DNA from 3 places in the Streptomyces sp. NPDC001204 genome. Region 1 is predicted to be linked to each of the others. Evidence: predicted binding sites of a transcription regulator. Region 1 holds the regulator's gene; each other region holds the start of a gene.
What was found. The regulator HspR, encoded in region 1, represses chaperone genes until heat shock. The targets are predictions, from matches to a motif close to TTGAGNNNNNNNNNCTCAA.
Positions count from the first base shown of each region.

Region 2: a site for HspR is predicted at 1,348-1,366, ahead of lon (endopeptidase La). Genes of this name have one in related genera too.
Region 3: a site for HspR is predicted at 1,430-1,448, ahead of dnaK (molecular chaperone DnaK). Genes of this name have one in related genera too.

Region 1 is NZ_JBSFJL010000026.1:110,795-113,054, reverse strand. Features, by position in the region: gene dnaJ (molecular chaperone DnaJ) at 1-822, shown strand, start outside; gene ACWC91_RS29700 (heat shock protein transcriptional repressor HspR) at 828-1,277, shown strand; gene ACWC91_RS29695 (hypothetical protein) at 1,285-1,620, opposite strand; gene ACWC91_RS29690 (sugar ABC transporter substrate-binding protein) at 1,939-2,260, shown strand, end outside.
Region 2 is NZ_JBSFJL010000001.1:155,179-157,438, reverse strand. Features, by position in the region: gene ACWC91_RS00725 (spermine/spermidine synthase domain-containing protein) at 1-27, opposite strand, end outside; gene ACWC91_RS00720 (rhomboid-like protein) at 285-1,181, shown strand; gene lon (endopeptidase La) at 1,389-2,260, shown strand, end outside.
Region 3 is NZ_JBSFJL010000015.1:168,869-171,128, forward strand. Features, by position in the region: gene dnaK (molecular chaperone DnaK) at 1-1,387, opposite strand, end outside; gene ACWC91_RS21790 (OsmC family protein) at 1,540-1,965, opposite strand; gene ACWC91_RS21795 (tetratricopeptide repeat protein) at 2,128-2,260, shown strand, end outside.

The sequences.
Region 1 (2,260 bases):
GGTGACGTCTTCGGGGGCCTGTTCAACCGGGGCGGCACGGGCACCACGCGTGCCCAGCCCAGGCGCGGCCAGGACATCGAGTCCGAGGTCACGCTGAGTTTCACGGAGGCCATCGAGGGCGCGACGGTGCCGCTGCGCATGTCCAGCCAGCAACCGTGCAAGGCCTGTTCGGGCACCGGCGACAAGAACGGCACACCGCGGGTGTGCCCGACCTGCGTCGGCACCGGACAGGTGGCGCGCGGCTCCGGCGGCGGATTCTCGCTGACGGACCCGTGCCCGGACTGCAAGGGCCGCGGTCTCATCGCGGAGAACCCCTGTGAGGTCTGCATGGGTTCCGGGCGGGCCAAGTCGTCCCGGACGATGCAGGTCCGCATTCCGGCCGGGGTCAGCGACGGCCAGCGGATCCGGCTGCGCGGCAAGGGCGCCCCGGGCGAGCGCGGCGGACCCGCGGGCGACCTGTACGTGGTGGTGCACGTCGGGGAGCACCCGGTCTTCGGCCGCCGGGGCGACAACCTCACCGTCACCGTGCCGGTCACGTTCGCCGAGGCGGCCCTGGGCGGCGAGGTCCGCGTGCCCACCCTGGGCGGTCCTTCGGTGACGCTGAAGCTGCCCCCGGGTACCCCGAACGGGCGCACGATGCGGGCCCGCGGCAAGGGCGCGGTCCGCAAGGACGGCAGCCACGGCGACCTCCTGGTCACCGTGGAGGTGAGTGTCCCGAAGGACCTGTCGGGGAAGGCTCGTGACGCGCTTCAGGCGTATCGCGAGGCCACCGCGGGCGAGGACCCGCGGGCCGAGCTGTTCGAGGCCGCGAAGGGAGCATGAGTGAGATGGACGGCCGCCGTCGCAACCCGTACGAACTGACGGAAGACACACCGGTGTACGTCATCTCGGTGGCCGCCCAGCTGTCCGGACTGCACCCGCAGACACTCCGCCAGTACGACCGGCTGGGCCTGGTGTCCCCCGACCGCACCGCCGGACGGGGGCGCCGCTACTCGGCCCGTGACATCGAACTGCTCCGCCAGGTGCAGCAGTTGTCGCAGGACGAGGGCATCAACCTGGCCGGCATCAAGCGCATCATCGAACTGGAGAACCAGGTCTCGGCGCTCCAGTCCCGGATCGCGGAGCTCCAGGCGGCGCTGGACGGCGCCGCGGCGGCGATGCGGCAGCGCGAGGCCGCCGTCCACGCCTCCTACCGCCGGGACCTGGTCCCCTACCAGGAGGTCCAGCAGACCAGCGCGCTGGTGGTGTGGCGGCCCAAGCGGCAGCAGCCGGACTGACCCGCTCTCAGCCGCGGGCGACGCACGACACCACGCGGGCACGAACGACGACGAGGGGCCGGGAGGCCGTACAGCCTCCCGGCCCCTCGTCGTGCCGCCGGCGGCTCCGGCGCAGGTGAACGCGTCCAGCTGCCGTTCCCCTGGGGCGCGGGTACAGGCGGTACCCGGCGAGGTCCAGCTCCTTGTTCCTGGTCCATGTCGTCTCGGCCCGGCCCGAGTTCTTGGCGTACGACACGGTGAGGCCGGCCGGGGCGAGCGGCCCGGCCTTGTCGACGCTCGCCGAAGGCCGGGGTGTGTAACGGAACTTGACGTCGGTCGCGCTCGTCCAGTTGGCGTAGTCCACGCGCAGGGTGTGGGTGCCGGAGGGGATCGTGGCGGGAACGCCGGAGCGGGCCTCCCGTGATCATGACTCGCGTGGCGGGAGTTGGTTGTACGGATCTCGACCCGGCGGTGGGCGGCCGTCGAGTGGCGGGCCGGTAAAGGGCGTTTGGAGGCGATTCCGCAAGACTCCGCAAGGTCTTCACAGACACAGCGGAGCGTTGCGTTGCCATCTCGTTAAGTGGTTCCGCTTGACGCCGGTGGTCCCCTCGCGTTGGCTTTTCAGTCACCTGGGTTGCAATGCTGCGCCCTCGTCCGGAAGGCACCAGAAGTGAGCACCTCGATGCGTCGTATCGCCATAGCCGTGGCCGCGCCCACGCTGACCTTCTCGCTCGCCGCCTGCGGGGCGCTCGGCGGGTCGGGGAGCAGCAGCGCCGCGAGCCCGACCAAGGGCAACGACCTGACGGTGGGTCTGCTGCTGCCGGAGACGGCCAACACCCGGTACGAGAAGTTCGACTACCCCATCATCAAGAAGAAGGTCGCCGACCTGACCCGGAACCAGGGCAAGGTCGAGTACGCCAACGCGGACGCGGACGCGGGCCGGCAGGCCGGCCAGATGCAGCGAATGATCGACAACAAGGTCGACGTCATCCTGCTCGACGCCG
Region 2 (2,260 bases), on a different contig from region 1:
CTCGGGGGCGTCGTACGAGCCGGTCATGGGGTCATCCTGCCCCAACGGACCCGTACGGCCACATGAATTAGGGGTGACACCCGTGTGCGAGCGTGCCGCGCTCGTCGGCGGAGGGCCAGGGTCGCTGGGATCGCTGGGATCGCTGGGATCGTTGGGGTAGCCGGGGTAGCTGGGGTGGCCGGGAACCTAATAGGTTGCTGAGAATTGTCGCGTGGGTGGCGCCAGTCATGGACAGGGGCGCCAGGGATGCGAAGTGTGGGGCGCGACGGAAGGAGTGCCGCACCGTGGAACGGACCGCGACGGCCGGCCCCTCGGGCCCGCCGGCACCTTCGGGCGGGCCCCTGCCTCCGGACGCCGTCGTGGACGACGGTGCGGACAGAGGCGCGGACGCGGTCGTGGCCGGCGTTCCGGTGGAGGTGCCGCGGGCGCCGGCCGGGATGCCGCAGCAGCGGGCGCGCGGCACTGTCCCGGAAGGCGTGCGCGCGGAACCGGCCCGCCCGGCGCGGTCTGCCGCGGGACTCCGGGGGCTGCGCGGTCCGCGCCCCTGGCGGCTGCTGCCCACGCCCGTGGGCACCCCCTTCACCTTCGGGTACGCGGCCCTGCTCGCCGTCACCTCGCTCGTCGCCCGGTACGCCGATCCCGCGGTGGTGGACGCCCTGCGCCAGAGCTCCAGCACGGATGTCGCCCACCTGGTGCGGGCGCCCCTGCTGGTGCTGCCGGCCAGTGCGCTGTGGATCGCGGGCGGCGTCGTGTCGGCGTACTCCCTGTGCTTCCTGCTGGTGCTCACCGCGCTGGAACGCCGGATAGGCGGTCTGCGCACCGCCGGTGTGTTCCTGTTCGGGCACGTGCTGGCCACCCTCGCCACCGAGGTCCCCATCGGGCTCGCGGTGCTCACGGGCCGTCTGCCGGACAGTGCGGCGCACCGCCTCGACTACGGCATCAGCTTCGGTGTCGCGGCCAGTCTCGGCGCCCTGGCCGGCCTGCTCACGCCCTGGCTGCGCTGGCCCCTGCTCACCGTGTTCGTGGGCATGCTGGTTCAGGACCTGGCCACGTTCGACGATCCGATGACGAGCTGCGGCCATCTGATCGCGGTGGGGCTCGGTGTGGCGACGTGGCCGGTGATGCGGCGCTGGCGGCGGGTGCGCCTCGCGGAGACGGGTGCCGCGCCGGGGACGGGCTGAGCCTCTTCTGGCTCCCTGCCCCTCTCCTCTCTCCCCTTCCTCTCCCCTCTCTCCTCCTCTTTTCTTTCTCCCTTCTTTCTCCCTTCTTTCTCCCTGTGTGCTGGTTGTGGATGCCCGATCGCTCAGAGCGAACAGATGCCGGGGAACAATCGACCGGCGTCGTGCATTGAGTCGGCATAGCTCAACTTGACTGCCGAAGGGGAGATCATGGCTGCTGAGTCCACTGCCTTCACACCGCTCACCCTGCCCGTGTTGCCACTCGATGACGAGGTCGTGCTGCCCGGAATGGTGGTTCCGCTGGACCTGAGCGACGCCGAGGTACGGGCCGCGGTGGAGGCCGCGCAGGCCGCCGCGCGGGACGAGCCCGGCAAGCCCAGGGTGCTGCTGGTCCCGAGGGTCGAGGGGACGTACGCCAGAACCGGTGTGCTGGGCACGGTCGAGCAGGTGGGCCGGCTGGCCGACGGTGACCCGGGCGCGCTCATCCGCGGTCGCGGACGTGTGCGGATCGGTGCCGGGACCACCGGTCCCGGCGCGGCGCTGTGGGTCGAAGGGACCCGGATCGAGGAGAACCTGCCCGAACCTCTGCCCGGCCAGGTCGCCGAGCTGGTGAAGGAGTACAAGGCGCTCGCCACGGCCTGGCTGCGCAAGCGCGGCGCCTGGCAGGTGGTCGACCGCGTGCAGGCCATCGACGACGTCTCCGCGCTCGCCGACAACTCCGGCTACTCGCCCTTCCTGACCACCGAGCAGAAGGTCGAGCTGCTGGAGACCGCCGACCCGGTGGCCCGGCTCAAGCTCGCCACCCAGCAGTTGCGCGACCACCTCGCCGAGCAGGACGTGGCGGAGTCCATCGCCAAGGACGTCCAGGAGGGCGTCGACAAGCAGCAGCGCGAGTTCCTGCTGCGGCGCCAGCTGGAGGCCGTCCGCAAGGAACTGCGCGAGCTGAACGGCGAGAGCGACGGCGAGGAGTCCGACGACTACCGCGCCCGCGTCGAGGCCGCCGACCTGCCCGAGAAGGTCCGGGAAGCCGCGCTCAAGGAGGTCGACAAGCTGGAGCGCGCCTCCGACGCCTCCCCCGAGGG
Region 3 (2,260 bases), on a different contig from region 1:
AGACGTGCATGATCCCATTGGCGTCGATGTCGAAGGCGACCTCGATCTGCGGCACCCCGCGCGGAGCGGGCGGCAGACCGGTGAGGTCGAAGACGCCGAGCTTCTTGTTGTACGCGGCGATCTCACGTTCGCCCTGGTAGACCTGGATGCCGACCGAGGGCTGGTTGTCGGTGGCGGTGGTGAAGATCTCCGAACGCCGGGTCGGGATCGTGGTGTTGCGCTCGATGAGCTTGGTCATGATGCCGCCCTTGGTCTCGATGCCGAGGGACAGCGGGGTGACGTCGAGGAGGAGGACGTCCTTGACGTCGCCGCGGATCACGCCCGCCTGGAGGGCGGCGCCCACGGCCACCACCTCGTCGGGGTTGACGCCCTTGTGCGGGTCCTTGCCGGTCAGCTCCCGCACCAGGTCGGTCACGGCCGGCATCCGGGTGGAGCCACCGACGAGGATCACGTGGTCGACGGCCGAGAGCTTGATGCCCGCGTCCTTGACGGCCTGGTGGAAGGGCTTGCGGCAGCGCTCCAGCAGATCGGCGGTGAGCTCCTGGAACTGGGCCCGGGTCAGCTTCTCGTCCAGGTGCAGCGGGCCCTCGGCGGAGGCCGTGATGTAGGGCAGGTTGATCGTCGTCTCGGAGGACGACGACAGCTCGATCTTGGCCTTCTCGGCGGCCTCACGCAGCCGCTGCACCGCCATCTTGTCGTTGCCGAGGTCGACGCCGTACTGGCCCTTGAACCGCTTGACCAGGTGCTCGACGACCCGCTGGTCCCAGTCGTCGCCGCCGAGGTGGGTGTCGCCGTTGGTGGCCTTGACCTCGATGACGCCGTCGCCGATCTCCAGCAGGGAGACGTCGAAGGTGCCGCCGCCGAGGTCGAAGACGAGCACGGTCTGCTCCTCGCCCCGGTCCAGGCCGTAGGCGAGCGCGGCGGCCGTCGGCTCGTTGATGATCCTCAGGACCTTCAGCCCCGCGATCTCCCCGGCCTCCTTCGTCGCCTGCCGCTGGGCGTCGTCGAAGTACGCCGGCACGGTGATCACCGCGTCCGTGACGTCCTCGCCGAGGTAGGCCTCCGCGTCCCGCTTCAGCTTCTGCAGGACGCGCGCGGACAGCTCCTGCGCCCGGTAGCGGGTGCCGTCGACGGAGCCCTGATCCGGGAAGCGCCAGTTCGCGTCCCCCATGTGGCGCTTGACCGAGCGTGCGGTGCGCTCCACGTTCGTCACCGCCTGCCGCTTGGCCACCTCGCCGACGAGTACCTCGCCGTTCTTGGCGAACGCCACGACCGACGGCGTGGTGCGCGCGCCCTCGGCGTTGGCGACGACGGTGGGGTCGCCGCCTTCCAGCAGGGCCACCACCGAGTTCGTCGTCCCGAGATCGATCCCGACCGCACGTGCCATCTTCGTCCCCTTCCGGGCGCCTCCTGCTCTCCAGCACAAAACTTGAGTGCGCCGTTGTCAATGCCGCGTACCCGCCGGCTGCCGCTCTACCCGGGAACGCCGGTGCCGCGCCCGGGACGAGGGGCGCGGCACCGTCGGACGTGGGTCTCGCCTCAGGCGAGCTTCGCGTCCAGGGTGATCGTCGTACCGGTCAGGGCCTGGCTGACCGGGCAGTTCTTCTTGGCTTCCTCGGCCGCGGCGACGAACGCGTCGTTGTCGATGCCGGGGACCGTGCCCTCGACGCTGAGGTGAATGCCCGTGATGCCCTCGCCCGGCTGGAAGGTGACGTCCGCCTTCGTCCGCAGGGTGGTGGGCGGGGTGCCGGCGCCGGCGAGGCCGTGCGACAGCGCCATGGAGAAGCAGCTGGAGTGGGCGGCTGCGATCAGCTCCTCGGGACTGGTCTTCCCGTTCGCCTGCTCGGCGCGCGACGGCCAGGACACCGGCTGCTGGCCGATGCCGGAGGAGTCGAAGGTGACGACGCCGTTGCCCTCGAGCAGGTTGCCTTCCCAGACGGTGTGAGCGGTGCGCGTGGTTGCCACGGTTGGTTCCATACCTTTCGCCAGGGTTCCCGTTGCCGGGATTCCGTAACCGCCATCCGATCACATCCGCGCCGCGCACAACCACCGAGCGGGCCGCGACCTGCCGGAGAAGGTGTGTGAATCGCCTGCCGGACGGCGGGGGTAGGCCCTACAGTCCGTTTCATGGTCGAACTCTTCCAAGTCCTCGGGGGAATCGCGGGATTTGGTGGGATCGCTCTCGGTGTCCTGTACCTGCTCTACCGGGACCTCGTGCGCGACATCATCCGCAGGCGGATGTTCCGGACGCTCACGTCGG